Regions from separate parts of the Paraburkholderia fungorum genome, predicted to be linked through region 4. Evidence: predicted binding sites of a transcription regulator. Region 4 holds the regulator's gene; each other region holds the start of a gene.
The links. The regulator HrcA, encoded in region 4, represses chaperone genes, less so after heat shock. The targets are predictions, from matches to a motif close to TTAGCACTCNNNNNNNNNGAGTGCTAA.
Positions count from the first base shown of each region.

Region 1: a site for HrcA is predicted at 1,594-1,620, ahead of BLS41_RS34730 (co-chaperone GroES). Genes of this name have one in related genera too.
Region 2: a site for HrcA is predicted at 2,680-2,706, ahead of groES (co-chaperone GroES). Genes of this name have one in related genera too.
Region 3: a site for HrcA is predicted at 1,786-1,812, ahead of rpoH (RNA polymerase sigma factor RpoH). Genes of this name have one in related genera too.

Region 1 is NZ_FNKP01000003.1:1,240,495-1,245,007, forward strand. Features, by position in the region: gene groL (chaperonin GroEL) at 1-1,265, opposite strand, end outside; gene BLS41_RS34730 (co-chaperone GroES) at 1,279-1,569, opposite strand; gene BLS41_RS34735 (acyl-CoA dehydrogenase family protein) at 1,924-3,141, shown strand; gene BLS41_RS34740 (ABC transporter substrate-binding protein) at 3,489-4,513, shown strand, end outside.
Region 2 is NZ_FNKP01000001.1:1,000,484-1,004,996, reverse strand. Features, by position in the region: gene asnB (asparagine synthase (glutamine-hydrolyzing)) at 1-152, opposite strand, end outside; gene groL (chaperonin GroEL) at 622-2,262, opposite strand; gene groES (co-chaperone GroES) at 2,317-2,607, opposite strand; gene BLS41_RS04450 (hypothetical protein) at 3,006-3,404, opposite strand; gene BLS41_RS04445 (hypothetical protein) at 3,686-4,300, shown strand.
Region 3 is NZ_FNKP01000001.1:682,033-686,545, forward strand. Features, by position in the region: gene BLS41_RS03105 (cytochrome ubiquinol oxidase subunit I) at 1-178, opposite strand, end outside; gene cydP (cytochrome oxidase putative small subunit CydP) at 168-428, opposite strand; gene rpoH (RNA polymerase sigma factor RpoH) at 789-1,724, opposite strand; gene BLS41_RS03120 (acyloxyacyl hydrolase) at 2,135-2,650, shown strand; gene BLS41_RS03125 (nuclear transport factor 2 family protein) at 2,694-3,077, shown strand; gene ybiB (DNA-binding protein YbiB) at 3,223-4,200, opposite strand; gene BLS41_RS03135 (fumarylacetoacetate hydrolase family protein) at 4,510-4,513, shown strand, end outside.
Region 4 is NZ_FNKP01000001.1:864,034-868,546, reverse strand. Features, by position in the region: gene hemH (ferrochelatase) at 1-1,011, opposite strand, end outside; gene hrcA (heat-inducible transcriptional repressor HrcA) at 1,188-2,207, opposite strand; gene BLS41_RS03895 (NAD kinase) at 2,418-3,320, shown strand; gene recN (DNA repair protein RecN) at 3,402-4,513, shown strand, end outside.

The DNA of each region.
Region 1 (4,513 bases), on a different contig from region 4:
ACGCGAATCAGGGCAACGCCGCCGCCCGGCACGATGCCTTCCTCGACCGCCGCGCGTGTGGCGTGCAGCGCGTCGTCGACACGATCCTTCTTTTCCTTGACCTCGATTTCAGTCGCGCCGCCGACCTTGATCACCGCCACGCCGCCCGCCAGTTTCGCGACGCGTTCCTGCAGCTTTTCGCGATCGTAGTCCGAGCTGGCTTCGTCGATCTGCGTGCGAATCTGCTTCACGCGCGCTTCGATGTTCACGCGCTCGCCCGCGCCGTCGATCACGGTCGTGTTCTCCTTGCCGACTTCGATGCGCTTGGCCTGGCCCAGCTCGGCGAGCGTCGCTTTTTCCAGCGACAAACCCGTTTCTTCCGCGATCACCTGGCCGCCTGTGAGGATGGCGATATCTTCGAGCAGCGCTTTGCGGCGGTCGCCGAATCCTGGTGCCTTGACCGCCACCGTTTTCAGAATGCCGCGAATGTTGTTGACCACCAGCGTGGCGAGCGCTTCGCCTTCGACATCTTCCGCGATGATGAGCAGCGGGCGGCCTGCTTTCGCGACCTGTTCGAGTACCGGCAAAAGATCGCGGATGTTCGAGACTTTCTTGTCGTGCAACAGCACGAAAGGATTGTCCAGAATCGCAACCTGCTTGTCCTGATCGTTGATGAAATACGGCGACAGGTAGCCACGATCGAATTGCAGGCCTTCGACCACGTCGAGTTCATCGTCGAGCGATTTGCCGTCTTCAACGGTGATGACGCCTTCCTTGCCGACGCGGTCGATCGCCTCGGCAATTCTCTGGCCAATCGATTCTTCGCCGTTCGCCGAGATGGTCGCGACTTGTGCAATCTCCTTGCTTGTCGTGGTCGGCTTACTGATCTTCTTCAGTTCATCGATTGCCGCGACGACGGCTTTGTCGATGCCGCGTTTCAGGTCGAGCGGATTCAGACCTGCCGCGACATACTTCTGTCCCTCGCGAACGATGGCTTGCGCGAGCACCGTAGCGGTGGTCGTGCCGTCACCGGCTGCGTCGCTGGTGCGCGACGCAACTTCCTTCACCAGTTGAGCGCCGATGTTCTGCACGCGATCCTGCAATTCGATTTCCTTCGCGACCGACACGCCGTCCTTGGTCACGACGGGCGAGCCGAACGAGCGTTCCAGCACCACGTTGCGGCCCTTCGGACCGAGCGTCACCTTGACGGCGTTCGCGAGAATATTCACGCCTTCGACGAGTTTCGAACGTGCTACATCGCTAAAAATGATTTCTTTTGCGGCCATGATCGGAATTCCCTTATTGAGTGACGACAGCGACGACGTCTTCTTCGCGCAGCACCAGAAGTTCGGCGCCATCCACCTTCACGGACTGTCCTGCGTATTTGCCGAACAGCACACGTTCGCCGACCTTCAGGTCCGGTTCGATACGCTTGCCGTCGCTATCGCGCTTGCCCGGTCCGATTGCGATAACTTCGCCCTGGTCCGGCTTTTCGGCGGCGCTTTCCGGAATCACGATTCCCGAGGCGGTCTTGGTTTCCTGATCGAGACGTTTGACGATCAGGCGGTCGTGCAGTGGACGTAGGCTCATAAGTCGAATGGATTCGTTAAAGATTTGGCACTCGTCGAAGGTGAGTGCTGACCGGGATCGAGTATAGAAATGCACCGTTGCACGTTCCAATAACGAATCCTCGAATCGTTATCTGCGAATCTTATTAACGTCGTGGGCGGGCAGACCAACATCAGGTTGGGTATTCATAGAAATGAACCCAATCCAGCACGGCGAATATTCATAGCTCAATTCACTGGTTTAGCGAAAATCGCTGCGTCCCTATACTGATTCGTTGCGCGAGCAGGCGCGGTTTCGCCGCTTGCTCCATCAAAGACTCTGATCGGATAGAAGGATCGTTCGCGATCCGTCTGCACTTATAAAAGGAAAGCATGTATGCCGGACTCCCGCAAAACTGAAGCGCCAGCGACACTCGACGACGCACTGGCCGCACTGCCAGCGCTGGCCAAAGCAATTGGAGAGGACGCTGCGCAACGCGAGGCGCGGCGCGAGTTGCCGTTCGATCGTTTCGACCTGTTTCGTCAGTCGGGGCTAGGCGTACTGCGTTTTCCGGTTGAGTGGGGTGGACTCGGCGGGTCGCTGGAGGACCTCATTCATGTCGTTACGTCGATTGCCGCCGCGGAGTCGAATGTCGCGCACGCTCTGCGAATCCATTACGACCAGACCGAACAACTACTGCTTTCGCCTCGCTCGGCATTCAACGACACGCAGATCGAGCGCGTGCGCAGTGGTGCGATTTTTGGCGGTGCGTCGACGGAACGCGGCACGTCGCGTCCCGGTGAAATCGTCACGAAACTCGTGCGCGACGGTGACAATTTCCGCGTGACCGGCAAGAAGTACTATTCGACCGGCACTGCGTTCTCCGACTACGCGCGTATCAATGTTCAGGACGAAAACGACGAGAAAGTGTCGATTGTCATTCCGGTGTCGCGCGAAGGTCTGACGGTACTCGACGACTGGGACGGCATGGGCCAGCGCATGACGGCGAGCGGCAGTCTCGTTCTGGATAACATGCAGGTTCTGGCACATGAAGTGGCGACGCGCGGCTATACGAGTCTCGCCGGGCGTCATGGCAGTGCGCTGCGTCAACTGCATCTGGTCGCCGTGGCAGCGGGCATTGTGCGCAATATTCTCGCGGACGCACGGCGCTATGTCGTCGAACATGGCCGCCCGGTGTTACATAGTCCGGCACCGTCCGCGCGCGAAGACGGCTTCGTGCAGCAGGTAGTGGGCGATCTTGCCGCGCATAGCCTCTCTATCGACGCGCTGGTGCAACAGAATGCGCGGACGCTGGACCGCTCGGCGAAAGCGATCCGCAACGGCGCCGCGAACGCCGAAGAGCTGGTGCTGGAAGGTGCGCTCGCCACGGCCAAGACCCAACTCGTGGTGAGCAAGCTGGCGTTGTATGCAGGCGAGCGGCTGTTCGAGATTGGCGGTGCATCGGCGACCGCGCGCGCGCATAACTTCGATCGCCACTGGCGCAATCTGCGAACCATCTTCAGCCATAACCCGCTGCTGCACAAGGCGCGGGTCATTGGCGAATACGAACTGAACGGCGTGACCACGCATCTGACCGAAGGGCGTGTGTTCTAGTTTTTCGCCTACTTAACATGTCAACCAAAGCAGGGGCGGCGAGTCATTAGCGGCCCCCGTTCGATCGATCTCCTTTCCATCGACGCAACCGCCTTTGGTATTGCACTGCCATTGGCGCTACCTGTCAAAACCGAAAGGCGGCGTCGCGCCGCTTTCATCATCAAGCGATCCCACACGTTACTGGTAAGCCTTTCGTCCGCCTGCTGCTTTGCATATGCGGAACGATTGGTTCTGTCGGCAGCGCTGCTGCTTTATCGTAAGTGCTGCGGCAGCGACGTTGCCGACCACACTATGACGATATCTCGCGCGGCAAAACCGGCGGGTGCTGGCTAAAGGATCTGGATCACATGGCAGGGCTGAATCGACGCAGTTTTCTGATTTCATCGGGGGCGGCGCTCGCCGCGACGGGTTTGCCTTCGCTGGTTCGCGCGCAAGCCGACGGCGTGACGCCGAAGCGGGGCGGCACGCTAAACATGTTGATTAACCCGGAGCCGCCGGTTCTCGTGTCGATTTTCCAGACGACGGGGCCGGCGCTGGTCGCCAGTTCGAAAGTTCTGGAAGGGCTGCTTGCCTACGATTTCGATCTGAAGCCAAAGCCGCAACTGGCGACTGCATGGACCGTCAGTCCCGATGGTCTGAAGTACACGTTCACACTGCGTCAAAACGTAAAGTGGCATGATGGTCAGCCTTTTACGTCGGCTGACGTCGCATTTTCTATCGACCTGCTCAAGTCGGTGCATCCGCGTGGACGCAGCACATTTGCCAACGTCACGCGAGTCGCGACCCCGGACGCACGCACCGCAGTGATCGAGTTGTCGAAGCCCGCGCCGTATCTGCTGAAGGCGTTGTCGGCTGGAGAATCGCCAATCGTACCGAAGCACCTGTACGCATCCGGCGACCCGCTGACCAATCCGCACAACAACGCGCCCATCGGCACGGGGCCGTTCCGCTTCAAATCGTGGACCCGTGGCGCCAATATCGTTTATGAGCGCAATCCGGATTACTGGGACGCAGGCAAACCTTATATCGACGGCCTCGTATTCAAGGTGATCCCGGACGCAGCCGCGCGATCCGCAGCCTTCGAAACGGGCGCACTCGATCTGGGCGGTGAAAATCCGGTGCCGTTGACCGACCTGCCGCGTCTTACCCAGTTGCCGCAATTGAGCATTGAAACGCGCGGCTATCGCTTTCTCGAACCGCAATCGGAGATCGATTTCAATCTCGATCATCCGATTCTAAAAGACCTGCGGGTACGTCAGGCGATTGCGCATGCGATCAATCCGCAAGTCGTGCAACGCACGATTGCATACGGTTATGCCGAACTGTCGCCCACGCCGATCACGCCGGGTTCGCCCTATCACGATGGGAAGCT
Region 2 (4,513 bases), 140 kb from region 4:
CGGTTGTGCCCCAGGAGAACTTGCCCGCCGCCGCAAACCACTACGCGCTGGGCATCCGGTCCGCGCCACGCCTGAGCGCTCAATGATTCTTCAAACCGCTCACGAGTAATGAGTTGTTTTGTATTTTGCTGCAAAAAAATTAATCCACACACATCGGCCTCTACACTCTCTCTCTAAACCAATGCAACTGAATCTGTCAGTTCTCGCACTAGCCTGAGCCTTCAACCTGAAGACGCTTTCGTCACCCGATACAAATCACTCGAAAAAATTTCACAAATTAAGCTTGGAAATAAATCCGCGACGCCCGCAGCGACACCCGAAGAGGTAACGGCGAAGTCGACCCGTGAAATCATGTCTGTATGATGAAAAAATCAAAGATAAGAAGATATTCGGATCGTGCAGATTCTTAAAGCCCGATACTGTAACAATTGATTACACCTTTGAAAGAAACTTCGGTCATTCCTCCACAACTCCTGCGACCTCGAGATAAAAAGGGGCATTTTCAGAATGGATGGACGAAAAAAAACCCGCAGAATCTGCGGGTTTTTTTCAGGGCAACGCACCTTGCGGCACGCGTCCCCACGTCGCTCCACCAAGCCCCAAAACCGGGGCCCGGAAGAATTACATGTCCATGCCCATGCCGCCCATGCCGCCGGGCATACCGCCGCCCATCGGAGCATCTTCCTTCGGCAGTTCGCAAACAGCTGCGTCGGTCGTCAGCAGGAGACCTGCCACCGATGCTGCGTTTTGCAGAGCCGTGCGCGTGACCTTCGTCGGGTCCACGACACCTGCGTCGACCAGGTCGACGTACTCGCCGGTCGCTGCGTTGTAGCCGTAGTTGCCCGTGCCAGCTGCAACAGCTGCCACCACGACGCTGGCTTCTTCGCCACCGTTCGTGACGATCTGACGCAGCGGCTCTTCCATCGCGCGCAGCACGATCTTGATACCTGCGTCTTGATCGGCGTTAGCGCCCTTCAGGTTCGTGATAGCCGTGCGTGCGCGGATCAGCGCAACGCCGCCGCCAGCAACGATGCCTTCTTCCACAGCTGCGCGCGTTGCGTGCAGTGCGTCTTCGACACGTGCCTTCTTTTCCTTCATTTCGACTTCGGTCGCAGCACCGACCTTGATCACTGCAACGCCGCCTGCCAGCTTGGCAACGCGTTCCTGCAGCTTTTCACGGTCGTAGTCCGACGTAGCTTCTTCGATTTGCGTGCGAACCTGCTTCACACGTGCTTCGATGTTTGCTGCTTCGCCAGCGCCGTCGATGATCGTCGTGTTTTCCTTGCCCACTTCGATACGCTTCGCTTGACCCAGTTCAGCCAGCGTTGCCTTTTCGAGCGTCAGGCCGGTTTCTTCAGCGATGACTTGACCGCCGGTCAGGATCGCGATGTCTTCCAGCATTGCCTTACGGCGATCGCCGAAGCCCGGAGCCTTGACAGCAACCGTCTTCAGAATGCCGCGAATGTTGTTCACAACCAGCGTTGCCAGTGCTTCGCCTTCGACGTCTTCTGCGATGATCAGCAGCGGACGGCCAGCCTTAGCGACCTGTTCGAGTACCGGGAGGAGGTCACGAATGTTCGACACCTTCTTGTCGTGCAGCAGCACGAACGGGTTGTCGAGCACAGCAACCTGCTTGTCCGGGTTGTTGATGAAGTACGGCGACAGGTAGCCGCGGTCGAATTGCATACCTTCGACAACGTCCAGCTCGTCTTGCAGCGACTTGCCGTCTTCGACGGTGATGACGCCTTCCTTACCAACCTTGTCCATGGCTTCAGCAATGCGGTCGCCGATCGACGAGTCGCTGTTTGCCGAGATCGAACCGACTTGAGCGATTTCCTTGTTGGTCGTGCACGGCTTGCTGATCTTGCGCAGTTCTTCGATTGCAGCTGCAACAGCCTTGTCGATACCGCGCTTCAGGTCCATCGGGTTCATGCCCGATGCAACGTACTTCATGCCTTCGCGGACGATCGACTGAGCCAGGACCGTAGCGGTCGTGGTGCCGTCACCTGCGTTGTCGCTGGTCTTGGAAGCAACTTCCTTGACCATTTGCGCGCCCATGTTCTGGAGCTTGTCTTTCAGTTCGATCTCTTTTGCGACCGACACACCGTCCTTGGTGACCGTCGGGCCGCCGAAGCTGCGTTCCAGGACAACGTTGCGGCCCTTCGGACCCAGCGTGACCTTCACAGCGTTCGCGAGAATGTTCACGCCTTCGACCATCTTGGCACGGGCGGAATCACCGAATACGACGTCTTTAGCTGCCATCTTCTAACTCCTTGAATTCTTGGGATATGACCGGGAAAAGTAGCGGCTTTGCGCTTACTTCTGCACCACGGCCATGATGTCTTCTTCGCGCATCACGAGCAGTTCGTTGCCGTCGACCTTGACGGTCTGGCCTGCGTACTTGCCGAACAGGACGCGGTCACCAACCTTCACGTCGAGTGCGATTTGTGCACCCTTGTCGTCGCGCTTGCCCGGGCCGACTGCCAGAATTTCGCCTTGATCCGGCTTTTCTGCTGCGGCTTCGGGGATCACGATGCCCGACGCGGTCTTGGTTTCTTGATCCAGACGTTTGACGATCACGCGATCATGCAAAGGACGAAGGTTCATACATACTCCTCTCTTGATTGAGACTGAAGAACGCTGAGAAAACCCGGCTGGCTGAGCCAACCGGCGATGTTGTTAGCACTCTCGTGCAGTGAGTGCCAATTATATGGACGGGTGGTGACAAATTCAAGAAGGGGATGGCGGTTCGGGGGAGGGATAGACGGTGCGATTTACTCGAAAAGACATCTCGCGGCGCTGGAAAATTCGTCGAATTCAAAAAATATTCGTTTAAAAACAAACATCTACCGATTCACAATCGCCAGCCCGCGGTCCGACACCGATTAGCGGCAAATAGCCTGACCTCCCTGGAAACAGGCGGTTTATCCGGGCAAGCACCAGGTTTCGCCAGATTACCGGTCGAAACGAATGAAGAATGCCCGCCGCCCAATCCGCCCCTGCCCTCATTTCTGCGGACGCGCTCGCAGCGAATTTTCCGCCATCCACTTGAGCCGTTCGCAGTTGACCTTGATTCGCGACGCGAATTCCTCGGGATTGCTGTCGCGCAAAGAACTCATGTCCCGGACTTGCCGGCCAGCGCGGCTCCATCCCAGTTGCCAGTGCCGGTCGAAGTCATCGGCATCGGACAGCCGGTCTTTCAGTCGCGCCTTGTAGGCAGCCACGCGTTCGGGCGACGCCTGGCAGAACGCCTGGGCAAAATGAGCGCGCTCCCCGGCGGCTTCTGCTTTGGCGTCGGCGGCTTCCGCACCCAACGCGCCCGAAACAGGCAGCATCGCCGACAGAAACAACGCGGACGTCACCGCCAAGAGCGTTCTACGGCAATAGCACGGCCTCTTTCTCATGATCGCCTCCAGACTGCCTGACTGCTCCCGACGCCCTCCAGGGATTGCCCTGTCTCTCACGTCGTTTTCCGCCATTTCGCGCGCGTTTGTCCTGATTTGACAGCAGGATGGCGTTTTCGCCCGCTATCCGGGCGACTGTGCCGCCAATACCCGGTGTTACGCTCAAGTAAGGAGCCTTCGCGGCATCGCGCGCCAATTGACGGCGCGCTCAGCAATCAACAGAAAACACCGCGAAAGGCCGTTGCCCTAATGGGCGAAACATCGCTGCGGGAGCGACTGCGATGGAATTTAAAACATACACTGCATTAACGTTGATTGTGTTGAGCAATGCTGCCTATGCATGGCAACCGCTCACCTATCCCATCCGAAGTCAAAGCGCCTATCAGCGCGGCATCGACAACGCGATGTGCTACGCGGAGGCGAACAAAAAGACCAAGGTCGATATCAGGCGCGAATCGCAGATTCCACCGCGCAAGCCGCCCGCGACTCAAACTTCGTCGACCGGCGTTCCAGCTCGGCCGCCGTTACCGCCGAGCACTTTCTCGGCCGCGCCGATGAGCGCGAGCATGCCGGCCGCCACGCCTGACGCGAGCGCGTCGGGGGTCCAGGCGACGGGCACGACGGCTACGGCTGCGGCAGGTACAGGCGCTTCGTCGACAAAAGCAACGGACGCGGCGACTGCGGGCAACGGCGCAGGCACCACCGCGACCGCTGCGACATCGGCAAGCGGCGCGGACATCAGCGCATCGGACGCAGCGGCGAGCGGCGCGTTGCAGGCGAACGCGGCGTCCAGCGTCAAGCTGCCGCCGCTGCCCGCACCCGAGCCGCCGATGACCCAATATTGGGCCGCCTACGGTGCGTGCATGCAGGCGCGGGGTTACGTCGTCACACAGTAACGAAGGCGGTGAGCCTCGTTGCAGTGCCTTGTTCCCTTTGACTCTGGGCTGACCCGGATGCCGGCATTCGACGTCCGTCAGCGACATCGCCATGTCTAGTGAAATCACTTCCGAATCCTTCGATTCCTGGCTATGTGGACACTGCGGCGCGCAGTTGATAGGCCGCTTCCTGCCTTGTCCCGCGTGCCATGCGCGTCCTGTCGGGGCGCTGAA
Region 3 (4,513 bases), 180 kb from region 4:
GCTTGCCCCAGAACTGGGTCATGTCTTTATAAATCTGTTTGCCGGTCATCACATAAACCGATTCCATGATGACGAGCAGCCACGACAACCCAAGCGTGAGCGGTACGAACAGAAAGTGATAGAGCGCCGTGATGGCGAACTGGAGGCGCGACAGTTCTACGACTTCGCTAACGGGCATGTTGATCACCTTGAGACGGATGCGAGGCAGGCACGGACAACAATGCCTGTGCGACTTGTTCTGGCGGCATGCTCATATGCACCGCCTGCGGATGATTGAAAAATGTGTATTTGAGCGCCATCAGCAGAACGAACTTGATGGCGAGAACAATGGCTACGTCCCGAGCCATTGTTGGCCCGCGTACCCACCGGGTGAACCGCTGACGCCAGCGTGAACGGCGGGTAGTGCTGCGATTGAGGGCTATGGTCATGATCGGTCGAATCGACTTCACACCGGTTGTACCGGCTGGACCCAGACCGTTTTGGAGATCTGGATAGTGCACCCCGATTTTAGGAGCGGAACATGGCGCTCCATTCGCCAGCGGCGCGGCATTGTGTCGCGAAATTTGCCGCGTTTAATCAGTATTGCAACGTGGTTTGTGATACGTCAAGAAAGCCTTTGAACGTCGGGGCTGGTCTTGCGTCGATGAGGGGGGAGTGCGCGACCCGTTGAGTGAGTCGTTGTAGCGGGCGAAAAAAAGCCCCGCCATCTTGCGAGAGCGGGGCTTTTACGGCCATTCAGCAGTTGATTGCTACACCGGGGCGAACCGGCATGCGTCAGACTTCAGACGTTACGCGTATTCGGTCAGCGCACCGCGCATTTTCTTCATTGCGCTAGCTTCGATCTGCCGGATACGTTCGGCCGACACGCCGAACTCGTCGGCCAGTTCGTGCAGCGTCGAGCCGCCCGAACCGTCGTCTTCCACCTTCAGCCAGCGTGCCTCGATGATGCGGCGGCTGCGGGCGTCCAGTGCATCCAGCGCACTTGCGATACCGTCGCTTTGTAGCTTGTCGCGCTGACGCGAAGCCAGCACGGCGGTCGGTTCGCTATGCGAATCGGCGAGATAGGCGATCGGCGCGTACGACTCTTCGCCGTCTTCGACCTGGCCTTCCAGCGCGATGTCGCCGCCGGACAAGCGCGTTTCCATTTCGGAAACCTCTTCGCGCTTCACGTTCAGCTCTTTAGCCAGATCGTCGATCTGGTCCGGCGTGAACGCGCCCAAGCCCTGCTTGTGGCTGCGCAGGTTGAAGAACAGTTTGCGTTGCGCCTTGGTGGTGGCGACCTTCACCATACGCCAGTTGCGCAGAATGTATTCGTGGATCTCAGCCTTGATCCAGTGCATGGCGTACGACACGAGCCGCACGTTCTGCTCCGGGTCGAAGCGCTTCACGGCCTTCATCAGGCCGATGTTGCCTTCCTGGATCAGGTCGGCATGCGGCAGCCCGTAACCCAGATAGTTGCGCGCAATCGACACGACCAGCCGCAGGTGCGACAGGACGAGTTTGCGCGCGGACTGCAGGTTCTCCTGCTCGCGAAATTCGGTGGCGTACTGGCGTTCTTCCGCCGGCGTCAGCATCGGAATCCGATTAACGGCCTGGATGTAGGCGTCGATATTGCCCAGTTGACCGGGCAGCATAGAGGAATGCGAGAGCGCCAGTGCACCTGCCGAAGCGGCCTTAGCCGACGACGGGCTCAGAGTACTCGGAAGGGTCATTGCATGGCTCACGTAAAAAACTCCTTTGGAATCAGACAAAAGCGTATTCAGTAAACGACTCCAGCGATGGATGTTAGCACTCTGATTTACCGAGTGCTAATACTTAGAGCGCGTAGGGTCATCCAAGTTCCGTGAATTCCTATTGAAATTCAGATTTCAATAGCCATCATACGCGCTTGTTACCTGCCCTGTGCAGTGCGTAGGATTTACCGGATTTTGCGCTGTGGCTCTCATTAATGGCTTGAGTTTTCTCTATTTGAAGTCAGTAATTGCGAGAGTTTTGATTTATTCATACGATTCATCTAAAACTGATAGTCGTTAGAATACGCAAAAGAGAAGTGCATTAATAAACGTCTGCGAGTGCGGGTGTTAGATGGACAACAAAAAATAATGCTTTTCGCGATCTGGCTCTAAAAGGCGCGATGGTTGCCTGGCTGCTGGGAGCGTCCGGGCTGGCTTCAGCAGACCAGTTCGGCGTACAGATGGGCGCAGGCGTCGGCGACCGGCATATCAAGAAGTTGGACCTCGGCCTCGCGTGGGACCCGAATCTGACGTGGTGGTACATCGGCGACTGGCACTTCTCGCTGATCGGCGAAGCGCACGCGTCCTGGTGGCACACTAACGAAGGCGACGTGCACGGCAACGTCGGCGAGATAGGGGTCACGCCGGTGATCCGCTTCATCAGGAGTTCGGGGATGGTGCGGCCTTATATCGAAGTGGGCGCCGGTGTCCGCCTGCTGTCGACCACACGCATTTCTTCGACCTTCTCGGTCGCCACCGCGTTCCAGTTCGCCGACATGGCCGGCGTCGGCCTGCAGTTCGGCGGCCACCAGCAGTATCTGGCCGGCTACCGCTTCCAGCATATTTCCAACGGCGGTATCAAAGAGCCCAATCCTGGTATAAATTTCAGCCAGCTATATTTGCAATATAACTTTTGACGACCGTGGCCCCGTTCGGCCTACCGGTGCAAGGGGCTGAGCAATGGCGGCAAAGTTAATCGAAGCGATTCGCGGGCTCGAACGAGAGCGATTTCGCGCGATGGTCGACGGCGACGGGCAATCGCTCGACACGCTCCTCGCGGACAACGTGAGTTACGTTCACACGAACGGCAAGCGTGAGACGAAGCGGCAGTTCATCGACGGGATTACGGGCGGGCGCCGCCGTTATCGGCAGATCGAAGTGCAGTCGCAGGACGTGCTGCCCGTGGGACCCGAGACGTGCGTCGTCACGGGTCGGGCGCTGATCGAGATGGAGGCGAATAGCGGCGCGCTGCTGTTTCCGATTGCGTACACCGCCATTCATACGCAGGAAGACGGGCAATGGCGGTTGATTGCGTGGCAGGCCACGCGATGCGCGCTGGAGTGAGTTACGTGCGGGTCCGTGTGCGGACAGTTTCCCGGAACAGTGTGTCGTGTTGACTCAAGCTGCTGGAGCTTCGGAAGCGCGGCGCAAGATCAATTCGCGGACTCGCTGAATGAGTTTGCTCCAACGAACCAAACTCACTCCCGCCTCAAGCCGCAATCTTCGCTACATCCACAATCAACTCGACCTGTCGCTCGATCGCGCTCGGCACAGGCGCTTCGCCGCGCAGCACCGCGCTGATCCACGCGGCGGTGGTCTGCGCATCGCGCGCCTCGGGCAACTCGACCTCGGGCGCATCCGGCGACGAGCGCTCGTGCGGCACGCGCGTTTCGCACACGCCATCGTGCAACCAGTCGACCTGCACTTGTCGCCGCGTATCCGCGACCGCCTCGCCTTCGGTGCCGCGCGCGAGCAACGCACCGCCGGCCGCCGCATCCGGATGCGTGTTGAACAGTTGCGTGAGACTGTCGCGATACGGCGGATGCGTGTAGTTCACCAGACGCAGCCCGGCCGGCGCGAACGGCTGAAGAATCTTCACGAGCGTATGCGTCGAATTGCGCACCCCCATCCGTCGACGCAAGCCGAGAAGCCGCGCGAGCTTCGGCGCGAGCACGTCGATCGAGGCGAACGCGAGACGGCGCTCGGCGAGGCCATCTTCGATATCGGCGTGCGACTGCGCGTGCGGAATCTGCAGATGCGTGAAAATTTCCGCGCTCGTCACGCGGCCCGGATCTTCGGTTACGCCATGCACCAGCACCGGCACGCCTTCGCGCGCCAGCAGTAGCGCGAGTAGCGGAACCAGATTCGGCTGCTTACGCGCGCCGTTATACGACGGAATTGACACGGGCCGGAATTCGCCGTGCGGCAGATGAACCGCCTCGAACGACGCATGCGCGCCCGCCAGCATCGCGGCGAGTTCGTCGGCGGTCTCACCCTTCACGCGATACGCGAGCAGCACCGCGCCGAGTTCGAGTTCGCCTACCCGGCCGTCGAGCATCGCCGTGTACAACTCGCGGGTGTCGTCGGCGGTCAGCGCGCGGGCGCCGTTCGGGCCACGGCCGATTTCCTTGATGAAGCGGGCGCAGGGGAAGGGGGTGTCGTGGGCGGTATCGGCGGAATCGGTCATCGGGCGCAAATGGGACGTGGTGACGGCCCGCTTTCGAACGGTTCGCCACGGTATTCAAGGGACGTTACAGGGGACGTTATTGGGTGTGAGTATCGCATCTATGGCGATCCCGCGAGACGGCCGCCTGGCAGCGCAGGCGTTGAAGGCGTACTTGACGGGCGTTTCGTACGGGCACCGTAAGCCCTTCGTACTGGCTTCGTAGGGCGCCTGCGCAAGCTTGCCGGCCTGCCGCGCATCGTGCTTTGCAGCGCGTTAAACTCGATGTTTTATCGCCGCGTCGGCGGCCTCAATCGAAGAATGGAGAACGGGATGA
Region 4 (4,513 bases):
CGCGACGATTTCACCAAGCGCGGCGATCCACGGCTGTGATGCGTTCACGCAGGCAATCCGGTGAAACTCCTTGCCGCCCGCGTGCAGAAACTCGTCGCGCACTTCCATGCCGATTTCTTCAATCGTTTCAAGACAGTCGGCGGTGAAACCCGGGCAAAAAACGTCGGCGCGTCGCACACCTGCCGCGCCCAACTCCTTAAGCGTAGGCGCCGTGTACGGCTGCAGCCATTCGGCTTTGCCGAAACGCGACTGGAAGGTGATACGGCATTCCACCGGCGTCAGTTCGAGCGCCTGCATCAGCAACGCGCCAGTCTGCTGACATTGTTCATGGTAGGGGTCGCCCAGATCGAGCGTGCGCTTGGGCACGCCGTGAAAACTCAGCACCAGCTTGTCGCCTGCCGCAAAGTCGGGCCGGCCATGCTGATGCCAATATTGATGCACCTGCGCAGCCAACGCGGCAATGTACGCGGGATGATCGGCGTACTGGCGCACCGTGCGGACTTCCGGCTGATTGCGCATGCGCTTCATCGCCGAGAAGGCGTCGTCGAAAGCCGTGGCCGTGGTCGACGATGAATATTGCGGATACATCGGCATCAGCAGCACGCGCTCGACGCCCGCCAGCTTCAACTGGTTCAGCATTGCGGGGATGCCCGGTGTGCCGTAGCGCATCGCGTAGTCGACCAGCACGGTGTAGTCGTTCAAGTGCAGCAGGTGGCGCAAACCCTCCACCTGCTTTTCCGTGTAGACACGCAGCGGCGAGCCTTCCGGCATCCAGACTGCCGCGTATTTCTTCGCCGAGCTGCGGCTGCGGAACGGCAAAATCAGCATCCGGAGGATGATCTGCCAGAGCAGCGCGGGGATCTCGACCACCCTTGGATCAGACAGGAACTGCGCGAGATAGCGTCGGACCGCGCGCGGCGTCGGCGCGTCGGGCGTGCCGAGATTGATCAGCAGCACGGCGACACGATGTGACGTGGCGTTCTGTGAGGGCCGCTCGAGGTCGAAGCGCATAGGCAGCAGGGGTCACCGCTTGAGGCGGCGAGTCGGATTCAGGAGAGATTCATTATAGCGGCGCGGTTCGTGCCCGCCGCCCCAGGCACCCCTGGCTATTCGGCCGATTGGCAAGCGGCGCCGGCTCGCGCATTATTTGCGGCACGGCTTCGGGCCTCGGGTTGGAACCGCGATGGTTACTGCTGGCTGAGCGTCAGCGAGAGCAACCGCGCGGTGATGTCGACAATCGGAATCACGCGGTTGTAGGCCATGCGAGTCGGCCCGATCACGCCGAGCGTGCCGACGATCTTGCCGTTCACTTCGTACGGCGCGGTGACCACGCTCATTTCTTCGATCGGCACGAGATTCGACTCGCCGCCGATGAAAATCTGCACGCCCGCCGCGTGACTCGACACGTCGAGTAACTGAAGGAGACTGGTTTTTTGATCGAACACATCGAACAGCTTGCGCAGTCGCGCCATGTCAGACGAAAGATCGGCGACTTCGAGCAGATTGCGCTCGCCGGAAATCAGCACGGTCTCGCCGGTGTCGGCCTCGTCGGTGCTCGCGGTGACGGCGGCGTGCATCAGCGTGGTCATGTCGCCGCGCAGCTCGTCGATTTCTTCACGCAGACGGCGGCGCACATCGTCGAACGACAGGCCCGCGAAATGTGCGTTGATGTAATTGGAGGCCTCGACCAGTTGCGACGGCGAAAAGTCGCGCTGGGTGGCCATAATGCGGTTCTGCACGTCGCCCTCGGGCGTCACGATGATCAACAGAATGCGTTTGTCGGACAAACGCATGAATTCGATCTGCTTGAACACGTGGCTGCGGCGAGGCGTCAGCACCACGCCGGCGAACTGGGACAGGTTGGACAGCACGCTGGCCGCCGCCGCGACAATCTTTTGCGGCTCGCCAGCCTGCAGCGTGGTTTTGACGGTGCGCATCACGGCTTCTTCGTCGGCCGCGGATTCGACCGTCAGCATGGTGTCGACAAAGAGACGATAGCCACGCGGCGTGGGAATGCGGCCTGCGGAAGTGTGCGGGCTGATCACGAGCCCCAGGTCCTCGAGATCGGACATCACGTTGCGGATCGTGGCCGGGCTCAGTTCGAGGCCCGAATAACGTGACAACGTGCGCGAGCCGACCGGCTGACCTTCGGCGATGTAGCGCTCAATCAGCGTTTTTAGGAGGGTTTGTGCGCGAGGATCTAGCATGAGGGAAAATTTTAGCTCAATGACGCGACGACGGCGAGCGCCAACCGCGCCCACTCCTGACGAATATGCAGGCTGTTGCCGGCGTGCATGTCATCAAGGCTTCACCATTCTAACGATAATCGCGAGATGCGCTGACAGCCCGTGCGAGCCGGCTCGCTACCGCGTCTGTCAGCGGTTCTTTTCAGGCCCTACCTATGGTGTAATGCCGGCATGCAAGTGACCAGCCAGTTCAAGACCGTCGCGCTCGTCGGGCGCAACAATACGCCGGGCATCGGTGAGCCGCTGACCGCGCTCGCCTCGTGCATCGCAAAGCGCGGCTTCGAAGTCGTATTCGAAGCCGACACCGCGGCCGAAATCGGCATCACCGACTATCCGGCGCTCCGCCCTGCCGAAATCGGCGCGCGCGCCGACGTGGCCGTGGTGCTGGGCGGCGACGGCACGATGCTCGGCATCGGCCGCCAGCTCGCGCCGTACCGCACGCCGCTCATCGGCATCAACCACGGGCGGCTGGGCTTCATTACAGACATCCCGATCTCCGACATGCGCGAGATCGTGCCGCAAATGCTGGCCGGCAAATTCGAGCGCGAAGAACGTGTGCTGCTCGAAGCGCGAATCATGCGCGACGGCACGCCGATCTATCACGCGCTGGCCTTCAACGACGTCGTGGTCAACCGCAGCGGCTTCTCCGGTATGGCGGAACTGCATGTGTCGGTGGACGGCCGCTTCATGTACAACCAGCGCTCGGACGGCCTGATCGTCGCCACGCCGACCGGCTCGACCGCTTACGCGCTGTCGTCGCAAGGGCCGATTCTGCATCCGCAATTGCAGGGCATCGTGCTGGTGCCGATCGCGCCGCATGCGCTGTCGAACCGCCCCATCGTGCTGCCGGACGACTCGAAGGTCAGCATCCAGATCGTGTCCGGGCGTGAAGTGAACGTCAATTTCGACATGCAGTCGTTCACGTCGCTCGAATTGGGCGACACGATCGAGGTGCGCCGCTCACGCCATACGGTGCCCATGCTTCATCCGGTCGGCTATAGCCACTACGCCACGCTGCGCAAAAAGCTGCACTGGAACGAATACCCGTCGCACGAAGAAGACACCAAGCCCTGAGCGGCGAAGCAACGCTGGACACCAACGCCATCGTAGTCGCCGCTGCCGGAACCTGAATTTCAAGCTCATCAGACGACCTCCATGCTTCGCCACCTCTCGATACGCGACTTCGTCATCGTCGCCGCGCTCGATCTCGAATTCGACGGCGGCTTTACTGTTTTCTCCGGCGAAACCGGCGCCGGCAAGTCGATCCTGATCGACGCGCTGGCACTCGCGCTCGGTGCACGCGCCGACGCGAACGTCGTGCGCACCGGCGAGACCCGCGCCGACATCACGGCCGAATTCGAAACCCATGCTCAGGTCGAGCAATGGCTCGACGAACAGGCACTCGGGCCGGCCGCCGACGACGGCCATCACGGTGGCACCGTCATGTTGCGGCGCGTAATCGATGCGAACGGCCGCTCGCGGGCTTTCATCAACGGAACGGCGGCGACGCTCGCGCAGTTGCGCGAAGTCGGCGAAATGCTGGTGGACATTCACGGCCAGCATGCGCACCAGTTGCTAATGCGCCCGGACGCGCAACGCGAACTGTTCGACACGCACGCCGGGCTTTCCGACACCGCCGCGACCGTTACGCGGGCGTGGCGCATGTGGCGCGAGAAGGTGCAGGCGGTCGAGCACGCAAAGACCCGCGACCGCGAGTTGCAACTGGAACGCGAACGGCTCGCCTGGCAGCTCACCGAACTGGACAAACTCTCGCCGCAGCCGGGCGAATGGGAAGAGGTCAACGCTGAGCATCGGCGGCTGTCGCATTCGGCGAATCTGATCGATGGCGTGCAAGGGGCGCTCGGCGCGCTGTCGGAATCGGACGAGGCGATGATCACGCATCTGGCCTCGATCGTGTCGAAGGTGCGCGATCTTGCGGAAATCGATCCGGCATTGAACGACGTGCTGGCCGCGCTCGAACCCGCTGAAATCCAGTTGCAGGAAGCCGCGTATTCGCTGAGTCATTACGCGCAGCGGCTCGAACTCGATCCGGACCGGCTCGCGCAGGTCGACAAACGCCTTGATGCATTGCACTCGGCGGCACGCAAGTTCCGCCTTCAGCCGGAAACGCTGCCCGAAGAACATCAGGCTCGCCGCGCGCAACTGGCCGCGCTCGACGCCGCGGCAGATCTCGACAGCCTGCACGCAGCAGAAGCCAAGGCTAAAGAAGCCTTCCTGACCGAAGCCAGGAAACTGTCGAAGGCACG